3 regions of the Halomonas sp. ISL-56 genome follow, and region 2 is predicted to be linked to each of the others. Evidence: predicted binding sites of a transcription regulator. Region 2 holds the regulator's gene; each other region holds the start of a gene.
What was found. Region 2 encodes FNR, which switches genes on or off when oxygen is low (the NO sensors DNR and NnrR bind a similar motif). Its sites were predicted from a motif close to TTGATNTANATCAA; they were not measured.
Positions count from the first base shown of each region.

Region 1 (10,285 bases), on a different contig from region 2:
GAGATCAAGTTTACTGGCTACGCCGAGCCCACCGATATCCATGTGCCCTGGGTGCTAGCCGAGCGCGATAATTTCGATGAAGAAGCGAAGACTTGGCCAATGGTCAAAAACGCTGACTTCGAAGAGCAAGTAAGAGCAAAAATAGACGCTCTAGGCGTAAATAAAGAAGATCCGATCATTGTCATGTGTCGCTCCGGAGCCACCCGCAGCGCTCCCGCTGCCGATGTGATCGCCGAGATGGGATACAGCGAAGTCTATTCCATGACCGACGGTTTCGAGGGTGAAAAGCTCAAGGAGGGTAATTCCCAGGGCGTAAGAGCGCAGGATGGATGGCGCAATTCGGGCCTTCCATGGAGCTATGACATTAACCCTGATGTGGCATGGCGCCCTGCCCACTAACATTCAGATATATGGGCCATCGCTTGATAAGCAGCAGGGCCAAGATATTGATCAAACCCAACGAGGTGACCGCATGACTACAACACATAAGACCAGCAATACTATCTTGACACTGGCAATTACCACTGCTGCTATCGGTTTCTCTAGTTTCTCAATGGCTGACAGCAATGGTAACAACGAACCTGAAGATCAGGCCTTAGTTATCCTTACTAGCGCCTCACTGCAGACCCAAGGCATGGCCATGATTCTATCCAACGCCATGCAGCAGCAAGGCACCCACCTGCATATACTGCTTTGTGATGCTGCTGGTGATTTGGCCGTCGGAGGATACGCAAGTGCTGACGCTATTAACACGCCACCGAGCAACCCGGCAGGCCAAGTCAAGCCGGAAGGCATGCTTAATATGCTTTTAGAGAGTGGCGCCACCGTTGACGTGTGTGCCATTTACCTGCCCAACAGCGAAAACGAAGAAGACGACCTTCTTGAAGGCGTGGGTGTGGCGGCACCCGGCCCCATAGCGGAAATGATGCGCGATCCGTCCATTCCTGTTTACAGTTTTTGAGCCCCCAAATTGAAATTAAGGAGTCAATTATGAGTCGCAATGTCGGTGGTATCGATAAAATCTTACGCATCCTTATTGGGATTGCACTGATCGTACTGGCCCTAACAGGCACTATCGGGGTGTGGGGCTGGATCGGCGTATTGCCGCTGGCCACCGGGCTATTTAGCTTCTGCCCAGCTTACAGATTAATAGGCTTCAAAACCTGCAAAACTAAATAGTACCTATTAAGCAAACAAGACCATAGAAATAGCGCTTGCCATGTTTATTAGAGCAAGCGCTTTTTTATATATGTGCGCTAAAAATTACCCCCGTGTCGACATTCAATTGTTTAATGCTAAATGAAACTCCGCATACAGAGGTTAACTGCCACGACGGCATGATGTCGGGTAACGGTTTCTACGCCGCGTCGGTGAAGGCCCACGCTACGATTTAGCCAACTTCCCTGGTAAACTCGGCCCCCAGGGTGTGTTTCTATCCCGTTCGCGCTTTCCCTATAAAAAATCTTCCGAGTGCCAGCGCAAAGTCGCCGCAGGCGAAAATCCTTACCCGGCTAAAGCGCCGTGGCGCTCGTTGGCACCGCCGACCCTCACAGAGCACCTACCCTCGGCACTAGAGGGCTATCCTTACCCCATCAAAGCAGTGATTGGCTGTATGGCCAACCCTATTTATGGTCAGGCAGGCCTGAAAGGCGTAATTGTCGATAAGCTGAAAGACCCCAAACGGCTGGGACTCTTTGTGGCGGTGGACGGTTTTATCAACGAAACCAATCGCTATGCCGACTACATCGTGCCTGATTCAATAATGTACGAAGTGTGGGGCTTTACCGACGCGTGGAAAGGCACGCTGGGCAAGCTAACCACCGCCTGCTGGCCGGTGGTTAAGCCGCGCCAGCAAAAAACCGCCGAAGGCGAACCGGTCTCTATGGACAGCTTTTTTATTGCCGTGGCCAAGCGCCTGGGTCTGTCCGGATTTGGCGACAACGCGATTCCCGATACCGACGGCAATCTGCACCCGCTCAATCGCGCCGAGGATTACTATCTACGGGCCGCGGCCAATATCGCTTTCCAAGAAGAGCCACTGCCAGAAGCAAACGACAGTGATATCGCTCATGGGGGAATTGCCCCACTGGTGGCTAAAATAGCCCGCACGCTGAAAGCCGATGAGCGCACCCGGGTTGCCTATCTGTATGCCCGGGGTGGACGCTTTGAAGATGCCAGCGAGCACTTTATAGGTGAGAAATTGAAATACCAGTGGAAACAAACGTTATGTATTTACAACGAATCGGTCGGCACCAGCATTGATACCACTAACGGCCTACCCAATAGCGGAGTGCCTTGCCATAAACTGCCCCAGTTGGCGAACAAGCAGCCCATGCGTGAGGTATTTTCAGAACAGGAGTGGCCGCTACTGGCGTTCTCGTTCAAATCCAACTTGATGAACTCTTACGCCATTGGCAGTGAGCGGCTACGCATGATCAAGCCTTATAACCCGGTGCAGATGCCCCGCCAAGACGCCGTGCGCTTTGGCATCCAGCACGGCGATACTATTCGCATCGAAAGCCCCGGCGGTAGCGTGGTGGGACTGGCGCTCGTCAGCGAAAGCGTGATGCTTGGTACGCTGGGTATTGAGCATGGCTACGGACATCGCGATTTAGGGGCAACACCGCATATCATCGACGGTGAATCACAGCCGGATATGCCCTGGATGCGCGCAGGTATCAATATCAACGATCTGGGCTTTAAAGATCCTACGCGGGACGTGGATGGCACTTGGCTTGAGCCCATCAGCGGTGCCAGCGTGCGCCAGGGTTTGCCGGTAAGGGTTAGCCGTTTTTAGCCGATAATCGTTTTTCAGTACTGATTTATCATTTGGTGGGAATGGCTGAAAAGCTGCCTGCCGAATTTCCTCCTCGGTTGGTATTAACTTCGTGAAGAACGAGTTCAAGTTTACCGTTTTGACACCATCACACCGATCTACACGTTAGTTAGTTGTCATGCGTTGTCTTATTCATTTAGCGGTTACTGGTGCTGTTTTTACCCCCAGCCCTACTGCCCTGGATGGAACACGCCCCCAAAGATAGGCAAAAGCAATGTAAAGAAAAATAAGTGATGAGGCTCATTGATGCATTTGCCCAATTCATTTCTGACTTTTTAGAAAGGGCTCGTCCGCTAAATAGGACAAAATGGCTATGGCTATCTTACGCAGAAGATCCATAATGGAATAACAATATTCCCAAAAGATATACATCAGTCCATGCTTGAGGAGCCTTCCATGCGAAAACCACCGTCATTGACGCGAAGAGAGTTATTGAAAGTTGGCTCTGGCCTGGGTGTGGGTAGCTTACTACCGCTCAGCGGGTTATCTGCTAGCACTCTGCGAACACAAGCACATATCATGATTCTTGGTGGCGGGGCAGCAGGCATGGCAATGGTGAACCGACTCGCCAGACGCCTACAGGGCGGAACGATCACACTCGTAGAACCTCGCGAAACGCACCATTACCAACCGGGCTGGACAATGGTTGCTTCTGGGGTCTGGGCGGCAGACAAAACAATGCTTCCTAATGCCCAGTTTCTGCCACGAGGTGTCAAATGGCTACGTGACTTCGTGGCCAGCATTGACGCTGACAGCAAGCGCATCACTCTTGTCGGTGGCGAAACGCTTGAATACGATTTCTTAATTGTGGCGTCCGGCATTCAACTTAATTATCACTTGATTGATGGAATGTCGACAGCATTGGTGGGGCAGCAAGGGATTGGTAGTGTTTATGCGGGTATTGAGGGGGCATCACGAACCAACCAGGCAATTCAAACATGGCTCCACAGCGGCCTCGGCAGAGGAATATTTACTGCAGCCCCAACACCCGTAAAATGCGCTGGGGCGCCTCTAAAAATGACATTCACGACGCTAAGTCGCTTAGAAGACACCGGACGACGTGACGCTTTTGATGTGGACTATATGGCGCCTAGCGCTAGTCTTTTCTCTCAACCTTGGGTCGATGAATTCGTTAAGCAGCGCTTTGATACTCAAGGCGTCAATCGGCAGCACCACTATCGACTTTCCGCCATTGACCCTCAAGCCAAACAGGCTGAATTTGCTTTTGTAGGATCTGAAAGTGAGTTTACGTCCCACCACCAACTACGCGAAGCTGAATTCAGACGCAATGACCAGCCAACCGTCATTGCAGACTACGACTTCATTCATGTCGTGCCTCCCATGAGTGCTCATGATTTTGTCAAACAGAGCGCACTTATCGCTCAAGAAGGCCCGTTTAGGGGCGAGTGGCTAGATGTTGATATCCACACGCTGCAACACAACCGCTACCCTGAGGTGTTTGGTGTTGGCGATGTGATTGGTGCCCCCATCAATAAAACCGCCGCCAGTGTTAAAGCGCAAGCACCGGTAGTAGAGGAGAATCTGCTGGCCGTGATGCAAGGGAGTGTGCTTCCCGCACGCCACACAGGCTATACCTCGTGCCCGATGATTACCGGCATCGGTAAGGCCATGCTGGTGGAGTTTGGTTATGACGACAATTATGCGTTTATGCCGTCATTCCCCTTCATTGATCCCACTGAAGAATCTTGGGCAGTATGGGTTATGAAGGATCGCATGCTGCAACCCGCCTACTATGCCGTTTTAGAAGGCCTCGCATAAGGATACTTGCCATGACTATCAGTGGAATGATCACAATTTTAATGTATACCCTAGCCCCATTCAGGTGGCTGCTAATTCTCGGCACCTTAGTCGTTGCTGTCTTGCACCTGCTTGCCTATCTACGCGGTTACCAAATTACTCACCACCACAGCCGCTTTGCCACACTATTATCCATAGTGATTGGCTTGACAGCTATTGTGTGGATTCCATGGCTTACTCACTCGTCGCTTGGCTGTGTAGCAACCCTATTTGACTGGGTAGCGCTCACAGGAGCCACCGTTGCCACTTTCATTCTTTCGCTAGTTATCTTACATCCATTGAGCTACCTGGCCAGACTACAGCGCAAACATTAGAAACCTTACCAGCAACATACTCTCGGCCACAGCCTATGAATGACACTAACGAAGCATCATGCTCATCAGTGCGTTTTGCCTTCAAACGTCCCCTATTGCCATGGCTCTCGCAGTCTCGTTATCGATTATCGTAATACAGCTTTCCCACACAGTTCACCCACCTGGCGCCGCTGCTGTGTTGACGGCCGTAGTACGTGGCGAAAATGTGCATCAATTGGGGTGGTTATGCCCTCTTTTTCCCATAGGGGCTAGCTGCATCATTATGCTTTCGGTGCGATATACAATATTAACAACTTCGCCCACCACCACAGCTATCCCCGCTATCGGTAAAATAGCAAGATAAGAACTGGGGTTATCATAAAACGTCCCACAAGGGGGCATTTTATGATTAAAACCTTAACTACGCACGTTCCTCTACAATCCAACTCACTACTTCCTCATTACCATAACCTGCTTTCCATTCTTGGATCACCTTATGGTTTCCTCCGCGAGTTTCGACCATCTCGCCCGAGTGCGGGTTCTTATAGACCTTCAAGGGACGCTGCTTACGTCCATCTGAATTGCTAGTCTTCGTGCTTTTACTGGCAGTATTGCGGTAGGGAGGATCAAGCATTGCACAGACATTTTTCGATGAGTTGCCATACTCCGACATTAGCGCTTTTAACCTTTCTTTAAACTCAATATCTTTCTTTAACTCACTGTTATTCTCAAGTGCCTTTAGTTCTTCTTGCAATTGCTTCAACAGCTGTTCTTTTTTGATGTGGTCACTCAGCACTGACGCCATGACTAACAATCCATTATTTAAAATTAACGATTTTATTCAATGTGTATACTACACCTCGCGTCCAAATTTAATACATTATTATAGGGATAATTTGAAGCTATCTATTGGATCCTATTCAAACCAGAAATTTCTACTTACTCCCCCTTACGCTCTTTTGTTGATACATAACGATATCAAATCGACGTCTACATCGCCATGAACTGTTTTGAAGAGCCACAGAGTTTTGCATTATTTCATGAGTTGCTGCTGAATCCATGCCTTCAACTGCCCCGTCGACACAACGCCGGAGAGGCGCGCTAATTCCACTCCTTTATCAAACAGGATCAGCATTGGAATACTGCGTATATTGTAAAGCGAACTGGCTACAGGTGCAGCGTCGCTATCCACTTTGACGAATCGAACCTCTGGCATCTGATGCGCAGCAGCTGCAAAATTCGGCGCCATTGCCTTGCACGGGCCACACCACGATGCCCAGAAGTCGACTAATACGGGCAGCTCCGTACCTGAAATAAACTTAGCCAGAGAGGCGTCGCTAAGAGCCGCAGGTTCGGCAGCCAACAACGCAGATTTACACCGTCCACAAACAGGCGCGTCGTGCAGACGTTCGGCGGATATTCGATTAGTTGTGCCACAGGATGGACAAACTAAATGCATAGCAGTATTCCTTTTAGTTACGAATAGGCCAAAACGCAAACAATAGACATAAATATACTAGGCCATCGAATCGCCCAGACGATCCGATGACCCACAAAATTTTTAACAACTATAGCTTCAGGTTTTTATATTGTCCGTTACCTTCCTAACACCGGGGGAACTCCATGCAGCATGGTGTATTAACTTTTTTTCATCAAGGCTGTGTACCTTTCCACTCAGTATTACGTCGTGATCGTGGACTTCTACTTTAATAGCATTAGCATCTTGAATGGCCCTACGTTTGAGTGAGGCTTCTATATCTGCCTTGACAGCTGCTGCAGTCAGCTTAGGCTTTAGTACTATTTGATTACTAATACCGGTCACGCCTGCTAGGTAACGAATGGAGGTAGCCGCTAATCGGCGTTGATATTCCCAGGGAACCTCACCGGTTAGCGTTACCCAGCCAGCTTCTACCATCACCTTTAGTGGATCATTTGGAAGGAAGACGTTCCACTCCAGCGTGTTCTTAACTGCCCGCGCGATATCAGCATCGTTACGTTGATTATTTCCAGGAAGCTTTACGTCGATTTCAACGGCAACGCCCTTCACACCGCCGACCCGCTGTGCTGCGGTTTCTGCATGCCATTTCTCTGCATAGCTATCAACATGGCCAGCCAGGGTGACAATTCCGTCCTTTACCTCAACCCCAATATCAGAAGCACGAACAGAAGGCTCCCATTTGAGTTCGGCTAGGACATCTTGTTGTATTTGAGCATCTGATTTCAACATTATATATCTCCTTTAGCTGTATGAACGCTAACTTAAGCAACTTATGATATATGTATGATTTGATCCATCATTAGACGAGAACAATCGTCTTTCCAATCTCCCCAGATTACTTAACTTCTAACTTTCGTCGCAAAGCCTGTTTAGTTTTTGGCAAAGTAATTGTTAAGATGCCATCCTTAAATGTAGCGTCAGCATTCCGTGTATCCACCTCAACCGGCAAAGCGATAGTTCGATAAAAAGAGCCTTGCCAAATTTCAGAATGGTAATATTCATCCTTTTTTTCTTCGGATTCGCTAGAACGCTGTCCTTTTAATGTCACAGCATGCTCAGTTATTTCAACATCTAATTCTTTACGATCTACTCCTGGCATTTCAGCGCGCACAATGACTTCTTTTTCACGATCAATAATGTCAACTTTAGGATTACGCTGAGCGAAGAACCCCAAACGATCTTTTACTGATTCGTCTTTAAAGAAGGGTTTCATCCAATTGCGTTCAAAAAAACCTTCCATCATCTGATCAAACTCATCCAAGAGACTTAACCCTCGACTTGAAGGCTGGGCAATAGGTTCTTTACCCGCTATTGAAGATTTGACATCAGTTTTGTTCACGTTGGCTCTCCTTTACAGCTATTTAAAAAATCTATATAAGCAAAACGATACGCATTGCTTGCTTTAGTTTTTAATAGTCATTTCACAATGATTGTAAAACCACTAATGTAGTTATAGACTAGCTGTGCTTATTGAGTAGATTACTGAGGTCATAAAAAAGCATCAATGTGCGGAAAAATTGATTTAGAGCAACAAATACAACATTCTACTTCAGCAATACTGCCTTGTCAGAAAGTATCCAAAAACACATTTAAAAAACTATCTAAAAAGGTTAAGCCATAAAATTTAACTATTGAATTAGTTAAAGTTTAGCTTTCAGCGCTAGCAGCCACACTGATGAGTGAAAAGATCGCTGGATTCGCATATATGTACATGTATCGCTCTAAAAAATCTCATGTGAGGCATAACACCTATGTTGTTCGACGACAACCAGCATCAAAATTTAGACAGAATAATGCGCGCTTCACTGGCGAGGCTAACATTGGGTATTTCACCTACGTCGGTCATGCTCACTTATTTGGATTGGTTATCCAGCATGGCACTTTCTCCGGGCACCCAGGCTCATCTGCTGCAAAAAGCGTTAAAAAAACAGCTGCGTTTATTTTCTTGGGTTAGCCATTCGGCTTTTGACCCTAACGCTACTCCTTGTATTGAACCCCTACCTCAAGATCGTCGTTTTAAAGACCCTAGCTGGCGCTATTACCCTTATAACGTGCTTTATCAAAGTTTTTTATTGCAACAGCAGTGGTGGAATAACGCTACTACGAACTTACCCGGCCTCTCTGCTCATCATGAGCAAGCTTTAGAGTTTGGCGCTCGCCAATGGCTTGATGTGCTGTCACCTTCCAACTATTTGCTGACCAACCCCGTCGTACTAAAAAAGACCTTCTTCAGTGGCGGGGCCAACCTAGTTCAAGGAGTGCAACACTGCTGTGAAGACCTTCAGAACCATTTTCTAGGTAAACCACCCGTTGGTACCGATGCCTATGTAGTAGGACAAGAGGTGGCTAACACACTAGGCAAAGTCGTTTATCGCAACCACTTGATGGAGCTTATTCAGTACACTCCAACGACTCAAAATGTGCACGCCATGCCTATCTTAATCGTGCCTGCTTGGATCATGAAGTATTACATTCTCGACCTTTCACCCCATAACTCGCTAGTCAGGTATTTGGTTGATCATGGTCATAGTGTATTCATGATCTCTTGGCATAATCCGACCCCAGAGGATCGTAATATCGGAATGGATGACTACCGTCAGCAAGGCATTTTAACTAGCTTAAACGTCATAGCTCATATTGTTCCCCATCAGAAGATACATGCCGTCGGCTACTGTTTAGGAGGAACGCTCTTGGCTATTACTGCAGCAGCGATGGCCCGCCAAGAGGATGATCGCCTGGCGTCAATAACGCTGTTGGCCGCGCAGACCGATTTTCGCGATGCTGGAGAATTGATGCTGTTTATCGACGATAAGCAACTCGCTTTTCTTGAGGATTTGATGTGGGCACAGGGGGTTCTGGATACTAAGCAAATGTCGGGAGTATTCCAGTTACTTCGCTCCAACGATTTAATATGGTCACGGATTGTCAATGAGTACCTGCTAGGCATTAGACAGCCTGTTAACGACCTGATGGCCTGGAATACCGATGCAACGCGTATGCCCTATCGCATGCATTCCGAATACCTTCGCAACCTTTTTTTAAATAATGATCTCGCTGAAGGTCGGTTGTGGGTAGATGGCCGCCCAGTAGCCCTTAGTGATATAGAGGTACCGATTTTCTGCGTTGGTACCGAATGGGATCATGTTGCGCCATGGCGCTCTACTTACAGACTTAACCTGCTTTCGGATGCTCCAGAAATTACGTTCCTACTCACCAGCGGCGGCCATAACGCAGGAATTATTAGTCCTCCCCACTTATCGAAACGGCATTATCGAATGGGAACCGCGCTTGAGGGCGATAGCTATATTGATCCCGACACTTGGTTAGAGCGCATGCCACTCAAGCAAGGTTCCTGGTGGGACGCTTGGCAAATGTGGCTGGCAAAACGCTCTGGCGACCTAGTTCAGCCGCCTGAAGTGGGTTCAGAAACTTATCCACCTCTGGATGATGCCCCTGGCAGCTATGTACGCCAAAATGAGTTTGGCGTATGCCATCAAGAAAATTTCAAAGCACCGAAGATAATTTTTCATTAGCGATCGTATGAAAAAAAACTATAATATTCCCATAAAAAATTTCATTGCATTCTCAACAATGCAATATACGCTGCATATAAACATTAAACGGTCATAAGCAGCATTATAAAATAGCCACTCGACACTATAATGACAAAATAATAATTATTCTCACTGAGGAGATCCTAAGTTCATATTTTCATTAATCTTTTCATGATGCCTTATACAGCACTTAAACGGGGAGGATGTTAGATATGAAAATGTCACAACTTTTATCGAACGAAAATGCATATCGAGAAAAGAAACCTGGCGGTCTCCAACTCTAAGT
Region 1 is NZ_JAGGRO010000015.1:245,718-256,002, forward strand. It holds gene J7J49_RS13575 (rhodanese-like domain-containing protein) at 1-399, shown strand, start outside; gene J7J49_RS13580 (DsrE family protein) at 473-961, shown strand; gene J7J49_RS13585 (YgaP family membrane protein) at 991-1,179, shown strand; gene J7J49_RS22805 (molybdopterin dinucleotide binding domain-containing protein) at 1,427-2,797, shown strand; gene J7J49_RS13595 (NAD(P)/FAD-dependent oxidoreductase) at 3,233-4,615, shown strand; gene J7J49_RS13600 (HPP family protein) at 5,069-5,311, shown strand; gene J7J49_RS13605 (histone-like nucleoid-structuring protein, MvaT/MvaU family) at 5,369-5,752, opposite strand; gene trxC (thioredoxin TrxC) at 5,981-6,406, opposite strand; gene J7J49_RS13615 (BON domain-containing protein) at 6,524-7,174, opposite strand; gene J7J49_RS22535 (Hsp20/alpha crystallin family protein) at 7,281-7,784, opposite strand; gene J7J49_RS13625 (PHA/PHB synthase family protein) at 8,197-9,978, shown strand.
Region 1: a site for FNR is predicted at 7,963-7,976, ahead of J7J49_RS22535 (Hsp20/alpha crystallin family protein). Genes of this name have one in related genera too.

Region 2 (10,285 bases):
CCAGCCCTACGAGCCCGATCAAGCCCAGGCGCGTATGCAGCATGAGGAGCGCATGAACGTGCGGCGGCTGATCATCGCCGCTGTGGGCATGATGCAGGTGATGATGTTCTCAATTCCGATTTATGTCTCTGGCCCCGGAGAAATCAGCGACGACTTCTACGCCCTGTTTCACTGGCTCTCCTTTGCGCTGGCCACACCAGTGGTATTTTTCTCCGCACAACCGTTTTTCCGCAACGCCCTACGCGACCTGCGCACCGGCGTTTTGGGCATGGATGTGCCGGTGTCGCTGGCGATTGGCGGGGCTTACCTTGCCAGCAGCTACGCGGTGCTGTTTAACGTCGGCGAGGTCTATTTTGACTCGGTGGCGATGTTTACCTTCTTTTTACTTTTTGCCCGCTACGTAGAAGGCCGCGCCAGACGCCGCAGCGGCCATAGCGGCAATGCGCTAAGCGGCGTGTTACCCATTTCGGCCACGCGGCTGGAAAGCGACGGCAGCGAGCGCATTCTACCCGCCAGTGAACTCGCCCCCGGCGATCGCGTATTGATCAAGCCCGGCCACGGCGTGCCTGCCGATGGCATGATCGAGGAAGGCGAATCGAGCCTGGATGAATCGATGCTGACCGGCGAATACCTGCCGGTGACCCGCCGGGTGGGCGACCGCATTACCGGCGGCAGCCAAAACATGGAAAACCCATTGGTGATCAGGGTGACCCACGCCGGGCGCGATGCCCGAGTGGCCGGCATTGTCGATCTTACCGACCGCGCCTTTGCCAGCCGCCCTAGGCTTGCCCAGATGGCTGCGCGTATGGCGCACCTATTCGTGCTGCGCCTGCTAGTAGTCACAGCCTGCGTGACGATCGCCTGGTGGTTTATCGACCCCTCGCGGATGCTCTGGGTGCTACTCTCGGTGCTGGTCGTGACCTGCCCCTGCGCGCTGGCACTGGCTACCCCCGCGGCACTGACCGCAGGTCATGGCCAACTGCGTAAGCGTGGCGTGTTAATCACCCGCGCTGATGCCATGGAGACGCTCTCCAACGTTACCCGGGTAATTTTTGATAAAACCGGCACCCTGACCCGCGGCGAAATGCACCTGACCCAAACTCAGCCAATCGACGCATTAACCGCTGAGCGTGCCCGAGCCATTGCCGCTGCCCTTGAGGCCCACTCGGAACATCCCATTGCCCGTGCCTTCCGGCCATTCCGGGATGCAACGCTGCAAGCCAATGATATTCGCAGCCACACCGGGCAAGGGCTTGAAGGCAGCTTAAACGGCGCCCGTTGGCGTCTGGGAAAACCCGACTTTGCAATAATGGATAGCGCAATGAATAGCGGCGTGGATAGCATTCTCGCGGCGCCTGCCAAGGGCCAGTGGCTGCTGCTTAGCGAAGACGGCGAGCCCCGCGCCTGGTTTGGCCTGCACGACGGCGTTCGCGATGATGCTGCGGCGACGATCACAGCCCTGCAGGCCCAGGGGTTAAACGTAGAGCTGCTTTCGGGGGATACCCAGGAGGCGGTGGAAAGCCTGGCCGACCAGCTCAACATTGCCACCTGGCACGCGGGGGTCAGTCCAGAGGGCAAGCTGGCGCGCATGAAAACGCTTCAAGCCGCAGGCGAAACCGTGGTGATGATAGGCGATGGCATCAACGACGTACCGGTGTTAGCCGGTGCCGATGTAGCGATTGCCATGAATGGGGCGACGGATTTAGCCCGCACACGCGCCGACGCAGTGCTGCTCAGCCCCCGCCTGATGCGCATTTTTGAAGCCATCGAGATTTCCCGCGCGACGCGGCGTATCATGCGCCAGAACATGATTTGGTCAGTCTGCTACAACTTTTCGGCGCTGCCGCTGGCGGCGATGGGGCTGGTACCGCCCTGGCTAGCCGCGATTGGTATGTCACTTAGTTCGCTAGTAGTGGTGGGTAATGCGCTGCGACTGTCTCGCTGGCGCGCCCAGCCCGCGCCAACGCTTGGCACTTCAACCCCGGTAACCGCATGACAATTTTGTACTTACTCATTCCACTCTCGCTGATTTTGCTCGGCCTCGCCGTATGGGCATTTTTCTGGGCGGTTAAAAATGATCAGTTTGACGATCTAGAAGGCCCGGCGCATCGCATTCTGTTTGATGAAGATGACAACGACCTGAGTCCTGAGCAGCGTCAACAGCGACAGCAAGCCAAGCAACACCCCGACGCAGCAAAAGATAAAGACGCACCCGACGACCAAGAGCGTCGGCAATGAACCCGACAGGGCTTGATCTGCCCCCGCTGCTGGCGGCATTTGTATTTGGCTTGATGGGCGGCGCCCACTGCATTGGCATGTGTGGCGGCATCATGAGCGCACTCACCTTTGCAGTGCCTCCCAGCATGCGCCATCCAGCGCGCATGGGAGGGCTGCTGCTTAGCTACAATGCAGGCCGTATTATGAGCTATATGAGCGCAGGTGCGCTGGTTGCGCTGCTAGGCACGCTATTTTCGCTTTCTGCCACGGCGCGACTACTGCTTCAAGTATTTGCCGCGCTGATGCTGATCCTGATGGCGCTGTATATCGCCAACTGGTGGAAAGGGCTACTCAAGGTGGAGGCCGTTGGCCGCCGCCTCTGGCGCTTTATCGAGCCCGTGGGACGGCGCTTAATGCCGGTGGTGTATATGCCTCAAGCCTTTGCGCTAGGCGCCCTTTGGGGCTGGCTACCCTGTGGGCTGGTCTATTCCATGCTGGCTTGGAGCTTAGCCATTGCCGACCCGTTACAAGGCGCCCTACTCATGGGTGCCTTTGGACTAGGCACCCTGCCTGCGCTGCTCGCCACTGGCCTCGCAGCGCGCCAGCTAAGCCACCTGATTCGTCACCCGGCGACGCGCAGCGTGGCGGCGCTAACGATTATCGCTTTTGCGCTCTGGCAACTGTGGACGCTCACTGCACATCATTAGCATGACATGGCTCAATCTTTACGTTTTCGCTACGGGTTAGGCTAGCGGCATTTCCTAACGTCGGAGCGCCCCTTCATGCCCGTTCATGCCCCTGTGGTTTCACCTCTTGCCTCGTCTGTGGCGGCAGCGCCCACGCAGCCGGTGTGGGATGAAGCCCTGCTGCGCCGCTACGACACCAGTGGCCCACGCTACACCTCTTACCCTACGGCGCTGTCATTTCACGACCAATTTACCCCCAGCGACCTGATCCAAGCGCTTGAGCGGAGCAATACCAGTAAGCGACCGCTGTCGCTGTATGTTCACGTGCCTTTTTGCCGCAAGATTTGCTTCTACTGTGCATGTAATAAAATTGCTACCAAGAATACCGCCCTGGCCGAGCCCTACATAACGAGGCTTGACCGTGAGATGGTGCTGACCGCACGCCACCTGGATACATCACGGCCGGTAGAACAGCTGCATTGGGGGGGTGGTACGCCAACGTTTCTTAGCTTGAACCAAATGGGCGACCTGATCGATCGACTGGATGCCCGCTTTGGCCTCTCCTCGTCGACGGATCGCGATTACGCCATTGAAATAGATCCTCGCGAAGCGGATGTATTTACTCTACGCCACCTCGAATCCCTCGGTTTTAATCGCATCAGCCTGGGGGTGCAGGACTTAAGTCCGCTGGTACAGAAAGCCATTAACCGCATTCAGCCTCGAGTACTTACCGAAACGCTAATGGAGGAGGCTCACCGCCTGGGCTTTCGCTCGCTTAATCTCGATCTTATTTACGGTTTACCTTTTCAGACTGAAAAGAGTTTTGCCGACACTCTGCGCCAGGTGATTGAGCTAAACCCGGCGCGCCTTTCAGTATTTAATTACGCCCATATGCCCGAGCGCTTTGCCCCCCAGCGGCGTATCAATGTCGATGATTTGCCGGGTGGCGAAGAGAAACTGGCGATTCTGCGCACTACCATTGAGATGCTCACCGCGGCAGGCTATGTACATATCGGTATGGATCACTTTGCCCGGCCTGATGATAGCCTGGCCGTTGCCCAGCGCGACGGCTCGTTGCAGCGTAACTTCCAAGGCTACTCCAGCCACGCGCAGTGCGACTTAATTGGGCTTGGCGTTTCGGCGATTTCGCGCATTGATGACGTCTACGCACAGAACCCGAGCGATCTGGCACGCTATGAAGCGGCGCTGGATCAGGGCCAGCTTGCTACCTTGCGCGGCGTGCGGTTGAGCGACGACGATCTTATCCGCCGGGACGTGATTGAACGGCTGATGTGCGATATGGGCATTGACCTTTCTGTGGTCAGCCAGCGCTGGAACATCGATGCCCCCCGCTATTTCGCACCCGCTCTGGAACGTTTACAGAGCGCCGAGCAAGATGGCCTACTGACGCGTAGTGGTGATCAACTTAATGCCACGCCCATGGGGCGGCTGCTGATTCGCCATTTAGCCATGGCCTTTGATGCCCATCTTGCTGGGCAAACGGGGCAGCGCTACTCTAAAATTGTCTAATCTCTTTTAGGCAAACATGCTAAAGCGACTATAATAAGTAAGGATTTACTAATTGATAAGCATGACCCACTCAAGGAGCAACGCATGCTGGAACCCATGAGCCGTCGGCGCTCGCTACTCCACGAAGCGCGCTGCCAAACCTGCAGCTTAAGCTCACTGTGCCTGCCGCTTGCCCTTGAGTTGGACGATATGGGGCAGTTCGATGCGATTATTCGCCGCCGCGCGCCGCTTAAAAAAGGCGAGCCGCTGTTTCGCCAGGGTGACGCCTTTACCAGCGTTTATGCAGTACGTTCGGGCAGCTTGAAGCAGATCACCGCCGAGGGTAACGGCAGCGAGCAGTTGACCAATTTCTACCTACCCAGTGAGCTGGTGGGGCTGGATGGCATTGACGAAGAGCACTACCCCGGTAGCGTGATCGCCCTGGAAACCACCACCATCTGCGAGATTCCCTTTGACCGCTTGGATTTGCTCTCAGAAGAGATCCCCGAGCTACGAGGCCAGCTGTATCGCAGCATGAGCAAAGAGTTACGCGATGATCGGCGTATGATGCGCCTGCTGTCGCGTAAAACCGCCGACCAGCGGCTGGCGAGCTTTTTGATCACACTCTCGGATCGCTTTCGTCGTCGGGGCTACTCGCCTTATAGCTTTCGCCTCTCAATGCCCAGAGCCGATATCGGCAACTACCTGGGCTTAGCGGTGGAAACCGTCAGCCGCATTTTAAGCCGCTTTCAGCAGCAGAGCGTGGTGGCGGTTTCCGGGCGAGAGGTCAATATTCTCGATATGCCGCGCTTGATTACCCTCGCCGAAGAGGAAGAGCAAACGGTTAGCTGACGTTAAAGGCCTGGATGCGCCCCGCCAGTAGCTCTGCTTGCTTGGCCTCTAGACCTTCAAAATCGAAAAGGTTGCGGTCGGCCAACTGGGAAGGGGCAATATTGGTGACGGCCTTGAACATGCTCTCCAGGCGACCGGGAAACTTTTTGTCCCACTCGGCGAGCATCTCTTTGACTACCTGGCGCTGCATATTGGGCTGGGAGCCGCAGAGGTTGCAGGGGATGATCGGGAATTCCATCAGCCGCGAGAATTCGGCGATATCTGCCTCTTTGCAGTAGGCCAACGGTCGAATAACGATATTCTTACCATCATCAGATAGCAGCTTGGGCGGCATCGCTTTCAGATTGCCGCCGAAGAACATATTCAGAAACAGGGTTTCGAGGATATCTTCCCGGTGATGACCCAGCGCTATTTTGTTGGCGCCAATCTCTTCAGCAAAGCCATACAGCGAGCCGCGGCGAAGCCGTGAACAGAGCGCGCAGGTAGTTTTGCCTTCGGGGGTTTTCTCCTTCACCACTGAGTAGGTATCGCGCTCGACAATGTGATACTCCACGCCCTGCTTATCCAGATAGGCAGGCAACACGTGCTCGGGAAACCCCGGCTGTTTCTGATCCAGGTTGACCGCTACCAGTGAAAAATTGACCGGCGCGTTGCGCTGCAAGTTGCGCAAAATCTCCAGCATGGTGTAGCTGTCCTTGCCGCCGGAGAGGCACACCATCACGCGATCGCCTTCATTGATCATTTGGTAATCAATAATCGCATTGCCCACTTCCCGGCGCAGACGCTTTTGCAGCTTGTTAAATTCACGCTTCTGCTTCGCATCAGCCAGCTCTGGCTGGTCGTGCTCTGTGTTAACCTGTTCGGCTGTAACGTTGTCATAGTGAGCAGGGTCAAAGTGATCAAGAGATTGCATGGTATAGGCACTGCCGAGGGTAGGAGGCGTGATAAAAAAAAGTAGCATCTATTCTAACAACACTCACCGCCCGACCCAACTACTCGTCAAGCTCGAGGGCGAGGGGAGGTTTCCGCGAGGGCGCTGTGAACCCCTCCATGGGCGCTACTTTCGCCATCCATGGCGAAAGACCCTCGCTCCAACCTCCCCTCGCATCTCATTATTAGCCGTTTAAAATACTCATATTTCTAAGCCACCTCCGCCATAACTCGCTGCAGGCGCATATACAGCAGTGCGCTGGCGGTTGCCTCGCCTAGCACGCTCTGCACGCCCATGGCGGGCACCTGCCAGCACGCCAACGCCTGGGCGAAGCTGCTGGGCGCCTCTACCTGCGGGTGCAAACGCCGCAGCTGGCGCTGATGCAGTCTCGCCACATCGACCTGGGCATTGGGCAGGGCAAAATTTAGCCGCTTGGTAAGTAGTGTATTCAACGCCCCAATGCGCTGCTCCAACTGCCAGCCCACTATGGGTCGATTGCCGATAAATTCGACTAACGCGTTCAAGTTATCACTGCTTGGCGGCTGCATCTCCCCGGCCTCGCATAACAAATGATGACGACGCAGCGTCGCGCTCTCGGGCTGTCTGGCATTGCCTAACGTCATCACAAAAGCACGGCTGGTTCGCACCTGTTGCTGGCTTAGCACAACCGCTGCCAGGCTGATTACGGGCGATGATGACGTGGGCGTTGTCGTACAGGCGAGCGCCACCAACTCTTCACCCATATAGGGCTGAAACAGCCAGGCATAGGGCGAGTCTGCACAGCGCCGACGGTCGCTCTCGCGGCGCAGCAAGGTGCGCAATGAACCGCTAAATAGCGCTACGTGTCGATCTAACAGCCGCATTCCGCTCACGAATACTCCAAATGATAACGATGGGAAAGCCGCTGCTTAAAGTCTTTGACAATATGCATCGCTTCGCGCAGTAGATCGCGCTCCAGGGAAGAGAGGTTTTGCACCACGACACGGTTAGCGCGGCTGCCGTTTTGGGGGTTAGCTTCTTTTGTCTCCGAAGACGTTTCCAACGCACTTAGCTGCTGTTTAAGACGCAGCTCGGAAAACAGCGCCAACGCTTCGCCTAAGTCATCGGCAAAACGGCGATCTAAACGGCCATCGGCAGCCAGGGCGTCAAGCCGGTCTAGCGTTGAGGTGGCTTTAATTCGCCGTTCAAGTGCCATGGTGCGTACACCGTGAACAATCGGAAAAATGCCGCCTTTCTTAATATCGATACCGTGCTGGGGCTTTTTCAATGAGCCAAACAGCGTCAGCGGGGTCGAGAAACGCAGCGCCGTGCGGGCGAAATAGGAGAGCAGCAGCTCATCGTTCGAACAGCGTTCAAACAGCTCATCACGGACGCTTTCAAGCAGGCTTGGGTTACCCGCCACCGCATGGGCGTCGAGCATAATCGCCAGTTTCATCAGGCTGTCGCCATCACGCTCCCGAGCCCACTTGGCGATATGGCCTTTCCACTGCGATACCGTGGCCACCCACTCGGGATTAGACACCATAATATTGCCGGGGCACGGCGGATAACCGAGCTGAATCAGCGTATCGGTGAGCGTCTGCATATGGCTTGCAAGGTCAGGCCACTGGGTTTCATCGGCCAGAATCAGGCCGTTATCCTGATCCGTTTTGAGGATCTGTTCACCGCGCCCTTCGCTGCCCATCACCATCATGCAGCTCTGTTCGTGGTAGCGCTCATCGATGGTGAACTCCCAGGCTTTACTGATGATACGACCGTTCAGCGCGGCAAGCAGATCCATCGCAAAGCGCAGCTTAACGCCCTGGGCCATTAGCGCTTTGACCAGCTCTGGAGTGCGCTGACTGGCCGCAGAAAGCGCTTCTAAGCTGGTCGCCTGCTCCACCTGCAGGCTCACCACATAGCTGCGGCTTGAGAAGTAACTAAGCACATCGGTGAGCTCGACAACGCCTTTCAAAACGCTGTGCTCCATCACCACCACCCGCGCCACTTTATGACGGGTCATCAGTACCAAAACCTCAAACAAATACTGATCCGGCGCGGCGGTCACCAAATTAACATGGGCGATCTCATCCACCGGTGATGTAACGGCGCGGCCCTCCAGCACTAGCGCGTTGAGCAGATCGGTTTTGGTCACCATGCCCAGGGTGTCTTGGGTTTCTACCAGCAAGCTATCGGCGTGGCTTTCGTTGAGTTGTTTCACCGCGCTGGCAATATCGGTCGTCGCTGCCATCAGTAGCGGCTCGCGCATACACTCGCTCACCTTGGCCAACATAAAGCCCGCCATGGTGACACCCCCTTCGGCACGCTTTTCGGTCAGCAGGCGAGCCTTATGGGTCAGCGACTGGCGAAAGAAATTGCTGAAATCGGGGTAATGACGACACAGCTGCTGAAACAACGCTTTGGGCAGCAGGTAGCATAGGCACTCCTGCTCCGCTTTAAAGCGGTAGCGGCTTTTACCGTTGAGAATACTGATCGCGCCAAACAGATCCCCCGCCGTGTAGTGGCCGATACGCGCGGTAGACGAGGGCAATGTCGGGTCGATTTCCGCCACTTCGCCTTTATGAATCAGAAAAACAAACTCACCTGCTTGCCCCGTCTCTAAAATGATTTCGTCACGATCGAAATAGGCAAGGTCAATGCCACGGCGGATATGCTCGCGCCCCTCATCGTCAAGAAGCGTAAACGGCAGCTGGGATAGATCCACATCGACCATGGGATTTGACCTCGTTCAACTAAAGGCTAATTAACAGAGTATAAGTAGCATTAAATGTATAACCGCTCGATATTTCCCCATATAAACGACGTCACTCCAGCGCTTCAAAAACTGTTATCGATTATTATATGAAGGTGGCCGTACGGGTATAAAGGATTCACTTCCCAAGTAGCAAGTAGAACGTTGTTATACCTTTAGCTATCACGCTAAGGTCGAAGCGACTTTTGATACACTACCAAAGTATCGATAGTTACTAACCACCACTGCCCATTAAACGCAGTACATGTATTTAAAGTAGCCAATAACCACCTTTATTTGCTTACTAGACTATTGTCCCATAGCCCTGCAAACAGCTACAAAATTCGCTTAACGGGCGTCTAAAAACAACTATTTTCAACAACATGCAGCTAAAAAAGATCCTCTACTCTGTTTATTGATACCAAAGTCTGGGATTTATTTTTTGACGTTTATTGCCCAGTATTAACAATGAGTCATGCAGGGTAATCGCACGTCACTAACTAACTCGACATTTCATATCGAATAATAAGGTGACGTGCCAACAGGAACTGACTCACCACTCCTTACGATTGAGTGGCTTTAGACGTGCGATTGCCCTGATGGGTCACACGCTATTCCTCGTGAACTTTCCCAACCTTAAAAATCACAAGTGGAGAGCAACACTATGGCAGACGACAAAACCAATGCTGCTGAATACTGGAAAGCAAACGTCCGATTAATTTTCGGATGCCTGGTTGTTTGGGCATTTGTTTCTTACGGATGCGCTATCCTGTTTCGCCCACTGCTCGCCGGCATTCCGGTTGGCGGCACTGACCTTGGCTTCTGGTTTGCACAACAGGGCTCAATCCTAACGTTTATCGTGCTGATCTTCTTCTATGCCTGGAAGATGAATAAGCTCGATCAAAAATTTGGCCTTGGGGAGTAAGCCGGTATGAGCCAGTTTGCAATTAACTTACTGTTCGTCGGCGCCTCCTTTGCCTTATATATAGGCATTGCGATTTGGGCGCGCGCCGGCTCTACAAAAGACTTCTATGTCGCCGGGGGCGGGGTTCACCCCATCACCAACGGTATGGCCACTGCAGCGGACTGGATGTCAGCAGCGTCGTTTATTTCCATGGCGGGTTTGCTGGCCTCTGGTGGCTACGCTAACTCCACCTTCCTGATGGGCTGGACCGGTGGCTACGTTATCCTAGCGATGCTGTTAGCCCCTTACCTGCGTAAGTTTGGTAAGTTTACCGTGCCCGACTTCATTGGTGATCGCTTCTACAGCAACACCGCTCGCCTAGTGGCGATCGTGTGCTTGATTGTGGCGTCGGTGACCTACGTTATCGGTCAAATGACCGGTGCGGGCGTGGCGTT
Region 2 is NZ_JAGGRO010000011.1:459,331-469,615, forward strand. It holds gene J7J49_RS10050 (heavy metal translocating P-type ATPase) at 1-1,996, shown strand, start outside; gene ccoS (cbb3-type cytochrome oxidase assembly protein CcoS) at 1,993-2,238, shown strand; gene J7J49_RS10060 (sulfite exporter TauE/SafE family protein) at 2,235-2,924, shown strand; gene hemN (oxygen-independent coproporphyrinogen III oxidase) at 3,000-4,433, shown strand; gene fnr (fumarate/nitrate reduction transcriptional regulator Fnr) at 4,518-5,264, shown strand; gene ttcA (tRNA 2-thiocytidine(32) synthetase TtcA) at 5,257-6,177, opposite strand; gene J7J49_RS10080 (3'-5' exonuclease family protein) at 6,405-7,058, opposite strand; gene J7J49_RS10085 (DUF294 nucleotidyltransferase-like domain-containing protein) at 7,064-8,908, opposite strand; gene J7J49_RS10090 (DUF4212 domain-containing protein) at 9,591-9,851, shown strand; gene J7J49_RS10095 (sodium:solute symporter family protein) at 9,858-10,285, shown strand, end outside.

Region 3 (10,285 bases), on a different contig from region 2:
CTCCTTGAGCCATACCAGGCAGATCAGCCAGCTAATGAAAGCGCCAGTGGCGATGATGTAGAAGAACTGCGACGGAGTGACAAACGTAAAAATAGTCAGATAGACCACCGCGCCGACATTACCGTAGGCGCCGGCCATGCCCGAGATCTGCCCGGTGATGCGGCGCTTAATGGAGGGAATGATACCGAAGGTCGCTCCCTCTGCGCCTTGTACGAAAATCGAGGTGCCGATGGTCACCGCAATGGCCAGAATGAGCGGCCAACTCGAATTGAGCATGGCCATCAGCAAGAACCCAACGCTAATGCCAAACATGTAGCACAGCATGACGAAACGGCGATTGCCCATACGGTCGGATACCATGCCGCCCATCGGGCGCGCCACCAGATTGACGAAAGCGAACGACGCAGCGATCAGGCCAGCCGTTGCGGCATTGAGCCCCCAGGTCTCCTCAAAGAACATGGGCAGCATCGACACCACCGCCAGTTCCGCGCCGAAGTTGGCAAAGTAGGTGCTGTTGAGCGCGGCCACGCTATTAAATGAGTATTTATCATCCTCGGGTACTCCCTTGCGCAGGATTGGCAGGTTGACCCGCAGAATCTGTACGATCTGGTAAATAACGATCGCCACGATGACTAAGTAAGCGACGAAGGCACCGGTGACCGATAAATAGCCCATATACTGAATACGCCAGACCAGGATGGCGAGTACGCCGACCAGCGGGATCGTCCAGATGATCAGCTTGATCATATCGCCCCAGGAGCTCACTTCCATGGCGGCGGATTTGCGTGGCTTACGGTGAGCCTGGGCGTCCGGGCCATCGGTGATCGCGAACCAGTAGTAAACACCGTAAGCCGCCATAACAACCGCACTTTGCGCGATAGCCCAGCGCCAGCCATCGGGGCCGCCATACATACTCAGGGCGATGGTCGGCAGCGACATGGCCGCTACGGCGGAGCCGAAGTTACCCCAGCCAGCGTAGAAGCCTTCGGCGAAGCCGATGTCCTTGGGCTTGAACCACAGCGCTGTCATATGGATACCGACCACGAAGCTGGCGCCAATCGAACTCAGCACCAGACGCGCCACAAGCAGCTGCGTCATGCTGTTGCCGAAAGCAAACGCCAACGCCGGTATCGACATCGTCACCATAAGCACCGAGAACACCCGACGTGGGCCGAACCGATCCAGTGCCATGCCAACGATTATGCGCGCGGGAATAGTCAAGGCGACGTTGCAGATGGCGAATAGCTTGAGATCGTCCGTGGTCAGCCAGTCGACGCTCTTGAGCATGCTCGATGCGAGCGGCGCCATGTTGAACCACACGTAAAAGGTAATAAAGAAGGCAATCCAGGTCAGGTGCAGGGCCCGGATTTCAGGGCTGCGAAACTTGAATACAGCGGAAACTTTCATGGTCGTATCGTCCTATGTCCCGATGGGGGTATGTCCCAAAGGTGGGTAGAGGCTGCTCAAGGGCTGGGTAGGATCAACAAGGGACACTCGGCGCGCCGAGCCAGAAACGAGCTGACGCTGCCGAAGGTCATGTAATCGAGTTCGTCGACGAAGTAAGTCAATGACTTGGCGATAATGCCGCCGTCCGGCTGCTGGCTATGGCGGGCAATCACCAGTAGGTCTGGCGAGAGTTTGCGGGTGGCCTGAAGCAGCATCTTGCGAGCGTCCCCCTCGGCGAGAAGCTGCTCGGCTTGGAAACCCTCGCCAGTTGCAAACGCCACTCCCTCCTGAAGGTGCTGTTTCAGCTCGTCCTGCTCCTGCTGAAAAAGCGTTTCGTTGTTATCGGTGGCATCGAGTGGATTCTCCACCACACCGACCAGTACCAGCAGCGGCTGGTTGCAGCGGAACATGTTGACGACCTGGGCGAGTGCCAGCTTGGCGTTCCGAGAACCGTCATAGGCAATCATGATTTTCATGGTGTCCTCCCGCATTGGGGTAGGGGGGTAAGACCCGGAGCTTGGCTCCGGGCGTAAACACGCAAGCCGCACTCAGGGGTTCTTAACGTATGCACCCTTGCGTAGGTAGAACCACCAGTTGATGACGAGGCAGATAGCGTAGAAGACCGCAAAGCCGTACATGGCAAATTCAGGTGTGCCGGCCTGGATTTGCTCGCCCATTACCCGCGGGGCGATGAAGGCGCCATAGGCCGCGACGGCAGAGGTCCAGCCAAGTACCGGGCCTTTCTGCTGCTGATCGAAAATCACACCGATGCTGCGGAAAGTGGAACCGTTGCCGATACCACTGGCGGCGAATAACACAATGAATAGCAGCAGGAATAGCCAAAAGAATTGATTTGGATCGGTGGCGTTATAGGCCTGCATCATCACATAGCCGGTGGCGATGGAGACGACCACCATGATCGCAGAGATTATTTGGGTAACGATGGAGCCGCCCACTTTGTCGGAGATCCATCCGCCTAACGGGCGGATTAGAGCGCCCACGAAGGGGCCTATCCAGGCCCAGGTCAAAGCGCTGGGCGCCTCGGGGTTGGCCACGCGAATCAGCGTGCCATCGGCAGTTGCTTCCATCATGTTGCCGAAGATGACGTTGATGGAGAGAGGCAGGGCTGCTGAGAAACCGATAAAGGAGCCGAAGGTCAGGATGTAGAGAATGGTCATTGACCAGGTGTGCTTGTTGGAAAATATCGCGAACTGCTTCTGGATATTGGGCTTGATGTCGCCAGGAATCAGGCGCAACAACACAAGGGTCAGAACGATGGTTAGCGGCAGGGCAATCCACATATTAAGCCAACCGAGCGCCAACATACCGATGACGGCGGTCACCATGCCGACGCCGTAGAGGCCTAATATTTTGCTGAAAGCCGCCAGCGGCGAACCCGGGTTGGGCGTAATAGTGCGAAGATTGTTCATGCCGAACCAACCGGCGAACGCTAATGGGATCAAGAACACGAGCCAGATAAAGCCAGCATTCTGGATCCAGGTATCTGTACCGGCTTCGATCCGACCGATCAAGGTACCGCTGGCGCTTTGCAACTCCATTGGAGAACCGGCAATCGCGCCGAAGACGCCGACGGTCATTACCAGCGGGATCACAATCTGCATGGTAGTGACGCCGAAATTGCCCAGGCCCGCATTCATGCCCAGGGCGTAACCTTGCTGCTTGCTGGGATAGAAGGTGGAAATATTGCTCATCGAGCAAGCGAAGTTGCCACCGCCGATACCGGACAGCAGTGCCAACGACTGGAATACCCAGAACGGCGTGCCAGGATTTATCAAGGCGATACCGGTGCCCGCGGCGGGGATCATCAACAGCGCGGTGGTCAGGAAAATAGTGTTACGCCCGCCAGCGATGCGGATCATGAACGATGCTGGGATGCGCAGCGTGGCACCCGCTAGACCGGCAAGCGCCGTCAGGGAAAATAACTGGTTAACCGTGAACGGAAAACCCAGGTTCTGCATTTGGGTGGTGATCATTCCCCACATCATCCAGACAGCGAAGCCCATCAGCAGGCTGGGAATGGATATCCATAGGTTGCGGTTGGCGATGTGCTTGCCTTCCTGTTCCCAGAATTGGGCGTCTTCGACATCCCACTTCTCAATGTCGGTGTTTCTCTTGCTCATGGCGGTTTCCCCTTGGCATCAAACCTTTCTGCACTTAGCAGTTAGAAGGCAAGATACGCTTGAGGAAGAAATGGGGGAATAGGTGCAAATAGCAGTAAAATCAGCGACATACCTCTTGAGAGGTAGTCGCTAAAAGGCCCGGATTGATTGATTTTAAAGACAAAAAATCGAGAGGGGGTAAAGGCGGGTCAGAGCAAAAGTACTCTGGGAGTCTTTGGAGGTATCCACACAGAACCGATTAGTGATCGATACCTTCCTGGACTGCCCAGACGGCGGCCTCGACACGTGAGCGTAAGTTGAGCTTCTTGAGTAGGTGTTTAACGTGAACCTTGACCGTGCCTTCGGTAATATCCAGCTTGCGCGCGATGAGCTTGTTGGAGAGTCCGCCAGCAAGCTGTTGCAGAATTTCGCGTTCACGCTGCGTTAGGCTATGTATATCAGGGGTCGTGGGGGCATTGCGCTGATTACGCAGGGCTTCAGCGAGTAGGGCGGTCAGGCTCTCGCTGATCACCATACGGCCCAGGGCGGCCTGACGCAGTTGGCGCACCATGTCTTCGGGCTCCATATCCTTTAGCAGGTAACCATCGGCACCGGTGCGCAGTGCCGCGACAACGTCATCCTCATGGTCGGAAACAGTGAACATCACCACGCGGCCGCTATAGTTGGCTTCGCGAAGGCGCCGCAGCGCTTCCAATCCATTAACGCCAGGCATGTTTAAATCAAGTAACACCAGGTCAGGCTCAAGTTTGAGGGCCAGTGCAATGCCCTCTTCGGGATCGCCCGTCTCGCCAACCAGTTCAAGGTCGTCTTCTAGCTCAAGCAACTGAATCACACCGCGCCGTAGTAGTGGATGGTCGTCGATAATCATCAGACTGGCAGGTGTGTCTTTGGCGGTGGTCAGCGTCATTAAGAAGTCCCTGTACCTAAGTGAGAGTCGGAGGCAGCCGTAACAGGCTGCTGCTGAATTAAGCGAGCGGTCAACGGGGTAAAGTCTACCTCAACACTGGCTCCTCCGGTGGGGCGATTGGTGATGCTCAGTTGCCCATTCAGGGTAGTGGCACGGTCGCGTATGATCACCAAGCCGTAATGCATTGGCGGTGAGCCATCGTCTTCCAGGCCGATGCCGTCATCCTCGATACGCACTAACAAGCGGGCATCGGCGAATCGTACGGTGACCTTAGCCCAATGGGTTTGGGCGTGTTTGTGGGTATTGGCCAGTGCTTCACGAATGATCTGCAGTACGTGAATTTCTTCATTGGGGTTAAGCAGATAAGGCGGCACATCGTAGTCAAGTTCGACCGTGGCCTCCATACGCTGGCAGAACTCATCGACGGTCTGGCGCAGGGCAAATTGCAGCCCCGGCCCCTCAAGCTTGAGTCGGAAAGTGGTGAGTAGCTCACGCAGTTGACGGTAGGCGCTGTTCAAACCGGTACGTAGCTCGTCGAACACCGCAGACTGCGCCTCTCGGGTTGCCTCTTTTTGCTGCATGCGTTCGAGTCGGGCGACCTGCATCTTTAGGTAAGATAGTGATTGCGCCAGAGAATCATGCAGTTCCCGCGCGATGATGGTTCGTTCGTTGATCAATGTGACGTGCTGCTGCTCTTCGATACGCCGCTGCAGGTAAACCGCCGTGGCCAGCTGGTCGGCTAACATGGTGAGCAGGCGACGAGTACTATCGTTGAGCCGCTCCTGGGGATACCACACTTCCAGGGTGCCTAGCAGCGTATCGCCTACGCTGATCGGTAGCAGCAGGCATTGCGACTGGTTATTGGCCACCAGATCCAGGGGGCGAGGATCAATCAGGCAGGCATGACAATCCTGATCGCGGCAGTACTCAGGGCGGGTACGCGAATGCGTTTCCAGTACCGGCATTGCGCGTTGATCGAAAGGGTCTTTTAATGAAAGGCGTATCGGCCCGATATCCAGCAGCTTTTCCAGTTCGCGCAGCATGGGGGCTGCGCTAGAACAGAGGTCGTTACCGCCGCCATACAGCGTGCGACTGGCATCGTGCATCACCCGCAGCGCCTGATTACTGCGCTCAAGCTCCTGTTTCTTGCGTGATATCTTGTCTTCCAACGCGGCGTAACTTGTTGCCAGCTCGGCAGACATCTTGTTAAAGGTATGGCCCAATAATGCCAGCTCGTCGCTACCGCGGAGCTGTGAACGTGGCTTGAAATTACGCTGTGCCGCCTCCCGGGCCAGTACCATAAGTTGGCGCAAAGGCACTACCAGATTGTAGCGAACATCGTAGAGAGCGATGGCGACCACTATCGCAATCAACACTAAAAAAAGCACTTGCATCATGCCCAGCAGCCGCACCTTGGCCTCAGTGCTTTGCTCCAGGTAGGTGACTAGCATCTCGATGTCATTGACCATCGCAACGATCATCGCTTCTAGCGTATCCAGGTCAAGCGCTGCAGCGGTGGGCGGTGCTTGTAGTGCCGGGCGAAGCGTGTACTGCCAGTAGGTTTGAAGTTTTTCCAGTTGACGGCGACGCTCGTGACGATCATCAGCGGGGATCGTTTGTTGTAGCGTCGTGCCATGCAAACGCTGATCGAAACGCGTTATCAGCTCTTCGAGCTGCTCTTCACTCGTCTCTTCAGGGGCATACTCCAGGCGCTGCAAGGCCCCTAATATCTGATAAGCATTCATGCGTAATGAGCCAGCGACATTGATCGCGGCCGCGTCGCCACGGCTGCTGTTAGACATTGCCATGGTCAGGGTGATGCTAATGAGTGCCATACCGCTAATGGCAAGCAGAGACGCAATGATGCGAGCAACCAGGGAGCGTTGAAGTAATTTCATGGCAGTTCCGATAGCGCGGAAGGGGTAAGAGAGTGTGACAGTGTCTGCATCTTGATACGAGGGCTATTCCTTTGGAGTTAGTCGACCTACCTCCAATGTTTTTTGACCTACGTCAGGTATTTACCGACAATTCTGGCATGCCTTCAGATGTCTTAATACTTTCGCTGGGAAACGTCATGCCACCACCCGTGCCGCCTCCCACGTTGGAGACATCAACACAGCCAGTCAATGGTTACCAGTTACTGGTAGCTATGCTTTTAATGCCACTGGCAAGCGCATTGGCGGTGGCTAGCTGGACACTTTACGCACTGCTCGCAAAGCAATCCCTCTATGTGCTGATACCGTTGAGTAGCGGTGTGCTGCTGGCCTGGCCGGCTTGGTATTTCGCCACGCGGGGCGACACCTGTCGCTTGATGCAGTGGCTTTTGCTGGGGCTCGCACTTGCGCTGGGTGGGTTTGGAGTGGCAAGCCGTCCGTGGGAGTTTTTGTTGGTGGGGGCCGGACTTGGGCTGGGAGGTGCGGTGGTTACAACTGGCATCGCCCACGCCAAAGGCTGGATGCCTGATCGCTGGGTGCTTCTTCTTGTAGCCTTGTGTCTCGCTTTAAGCGCAGGCGTAGGGTTTTCCTTACGGATGACGCCTCTGGTAGTACAAGCCTATGGCTGGCGCGCAGCGCCACTCAGCCTCTTGATCCCGCTGTTTATGATAATGCTGCTGTTGTGGCTTTTCGTAGAATCACCCGAGTAACGCCACCTACTAATCTTCCCGGCTAGGGATAAGGCCCATTATATGACCATAGCGACGTTTGCCGATTTACTGCAGGAAGCGCATAAACAACCTAAACCCCAGCGCCTATTGTTTGTGTTCGTTCGCGCAGAACTGCCCGATTTTCCCGATGCTGAGCAGCGTCGTCGCTTCGAACAGGGCGAAGGTGGGGTGTTGGTGCCGGTGATATGCGTAGACAAATCGACCAAAGAACTGAGCAGCATGTCGGCCTTAGTCGAAGAGTCTCGCCGCACCGAGATCGAATGGGATCTGGTGTTCGCTGCGGCCATGGATGACCCAAAGGACGAAGCCGAGGTTGAACGGCAGCTCCAGCGCATGATGGAGTCACTGCAAATGGGTAATATCACTTCTTTTCTTGCCTTCGATCCACACGGCGATGCGGTTAATGTCGGCTAGGGGGTGACCATGGAGCACTATTTTCTCATCAAACACCTGCACATGACCGCCGCTGCACTGAGCATTACACTTTTCGTGGTTCGCGCCTGGTGGTCGGTGCGGGAAAGCCCGCGACTCCACGCCCGTTGGGTCAAGATACTGCCCCATCTTATTGATACGGCCCTGCTGGGGCTGGGGGTAACCTTGATGGCGCTACTCTCCGTATGGCCCTGGCAGCTTCCCTGGCTTGGTGCCAAACTGCTGGCGCTGTTGGCCTATATCGGTATTGGCAGCATTGCGATTAAGCGCGGGCCAACGCCCAAAGTGCGTGCCGTGGCCGCCGTCGTAGCGGTGGCCATTTTCGCCTATATGGTGGGGGCTGCTATGCGCCACAGCTCCCTTTCCTGGCTGGCCTAATATATTAGCCTTATCCATTTTTAGTGAGCGCTATGGTGTCTCTAGAAATGGATTGGGCCGATTATTGCAACATGTTCAAGTATTGGCGCAGTATTTCGTCATAGCATCTAGATAGGTAGCTCGGAAATGTTCGCCCGGAAATGTTAGCCCTAATCGCCCATTATCAAGCTGCGTCGAGCGGGCGGGATGGGCCAAAATGCTCGAAGTGGCGGCGATCCTCGTCAATGCCCAACTCAGACAAGGCGCTGTTAATCGCCGTCATAAATCCTTGGGGGCCAACGAAATAGCAGCGTGCCTTGAGATCAGGCAGGTAGTGAGCTAATAAGCTGCGGTCGATACGACCAATATGCTCGGCTTCGTTGCCGTGTTCATGGATGCGAACGGCTTGAAGGCGTTGAGGATACTCGCTTTTTAGCGCCTCTAATTCCTCTTTAAAAGCCTGATGCTCGGCATCCAAGGCCGCGTGTAGATAGGTGACCTGCCGTCCAAGGGACAAAGCATGGCGTGCCATGGGGAGGAGGGGCGTTTGACCAACGCCGCCGCTAGCAAGTAGTAGAGGCTCATCACCCTCAACCAACGTAAGGTTACCTGCTGGCGGTAACAGCTCCAAGGTGTCGCCTGGTTGTAGGACATCATGGAAATGGCGGCTGACTTGGCCCTGTTCTTCACGTTTGATCGAGATTCGATAGCTTTGGCCATTAGGCGTGTCCGAGAGGCTGTAGTGTCGATAGACCAACTCGCTGTTTATAGTCAAACGTACGCCGATATACTGACCGGGCTCATGGTTCGCCACGCAGCCGCCATCCTCGGGTTCCAGAATAAAAGAACGGATTAACGTACTTTCCTGTCGGGTGCTGGCAATCTTGAAACGGCGTGTGCCCCGCCAACCGCCTGGGCGCTGCTCGAACTCACGATAGCGTTGGTCTTCAAGGTCAATGAGTAGGGCGGCTAGCTCATTGTAAAGAGCGCCCCAGGCATCAGCGATTTCTGGTGTTACGGCATCACCGAGTACTTCTCCAATCGCCGCCAGCAGACACTCACCTACAATAGGATACTGTTCGGGAAGAATACCTAGCGAGACGTGTTTGCTGACCACAATATCCAGGGTGGCACGCGCTTGAGCAGGATTGCTGCGAAGTTGGACATAGGCCAACACGGCGCTGGCTAGGGCACGAGGCTGGCCGCCACTTTGCTGATGAACCTCATTAAAGAGCGGTTTGACCTCTGGATAGCGGGTAAACATCAACGGGTAAAAGCGCTGGGTAATTGCATTCAGGTGTTCTGCAACAACAGGAGCGGTCGCGTTGATTAGTGTTTCTTGCTCATTAGTTAGCAATGTCAATCCCTCGGCATATTAAGAAGTATTTCATATGAATCTTAATGCCGTGAGTCTATAAATGCTAGCCATAAGATGTATTTTTGATACATGTCATGGTCTGCGTTGATAGCTAGGCGCACAATCATATTTCCAAGTAATTTAGTCGGGATTACGCCATGCCAATGACCACCTCATCCGAGCCTGCTTCAAAACGTGAGCATCTGCCATTAATGCGTCTGGCTTTTAGGCCTTTTTTTCTGCTGGCTGCGCTGTTTAGTGTGGCGTCCCTATTAGTATGGCTAGCCTTCTGGCACGGCCATATTTTGCTGCGACCTTATGGCGGTTTGGTGTTCTGGCATCAGCATGAAATGCTGTTTGGCTTTGCAGCGGCTGTGGTCGCAGGATTTTTACTCACTGCTGTACGTAACTGGACAGGATTGCCGAGTTTAAATGGCTGGCCGCTACTGGGCGTGGTGGTGCTGTGGCTATCGGCAAGGATACTGATGGCTTTTCCCATGGGGTTGTCTGGGTGGCTGCTGCTGACGGTTGATCTCGCGTTCCTGCCGGTCGTCGCTATCGTTATGGCGCACCTGGTGATCACCGCAAAGCGTTGGCGCAACTTGGTCTTTATACCTGTGCTGTTGCTGTTTGCCATTGCTAATCTGGCGATGCACTTAGGAGTGATGCAGGGTGACGCCGAGTTAATTCGCCAAGCTGCCTACTTAGCCGTGCTGTTAATCACACTGATGATGACCGTCGTTGGCGGGCGTGTGATTGCCATGTTTACCGCTAACCGTTTGGGACGAACCAAACCTGACCCTATTCCTTTACTAGAAGGAGTGACGCTGGTTAGCACGGCTTGCGTAGTCGTGCTGCAGCTGGTCGTCATGCTGGGTGTTGTCATGCCTACTTTATTACTGGGTGGGGTGATGCTGTTAGCGGCGCTGGCTAATAGTATTCGTATGGCGCGCTGGGGTGGGCTGCACAGTTGGCGAGAA
Region 3 is NZ_JAGGRO010000015.1:81,512-91,796, forward strand. It holds gene J7J49_RS12770 (MFS transporter) at 1-1,407, opposite strand, end outside; gene J7J49_RS12775 (universal stress protein) at 1,464-1,922, opposite strand; gene J7J49_RS12780 (MFS transporter) at 1,995-3,587, opposite strand; gene narL (two-component system response regulator NarL) at 3,826-4,494, opposite strand; gene J7J49_RS12790 (type IV pili methyl-accepting chemotaxis transducer N-terminal domain-containing protein) at 4,494-6,392, opposite strand; gene J7J49_RS12795 (hypothetical protein) at 6,569-7,138, shown strand; gene J7J49_RS12800 (ribonucleotide reductase subunit alpha) at 7,181-7,573, shown strand; gene J7J49_RS12805 (SirB2 family protein) at 7,583-7,969, shown strand; gene hmpA (NO-inducible flavohemoprotein) at 8,133-9,305, opposite strand; gene J7J49_RS12815 (NnrS family protein) at 9,464-10,285, shown strand, end outside.
Region 3: a site for FNR is predicted at 6,495-6,508, ahead of J7J49_RS12790 (type IV pili methyl-accepting chemotaxis transducer N-terminal domain-containing protein). Genes of this name have one in related genera too.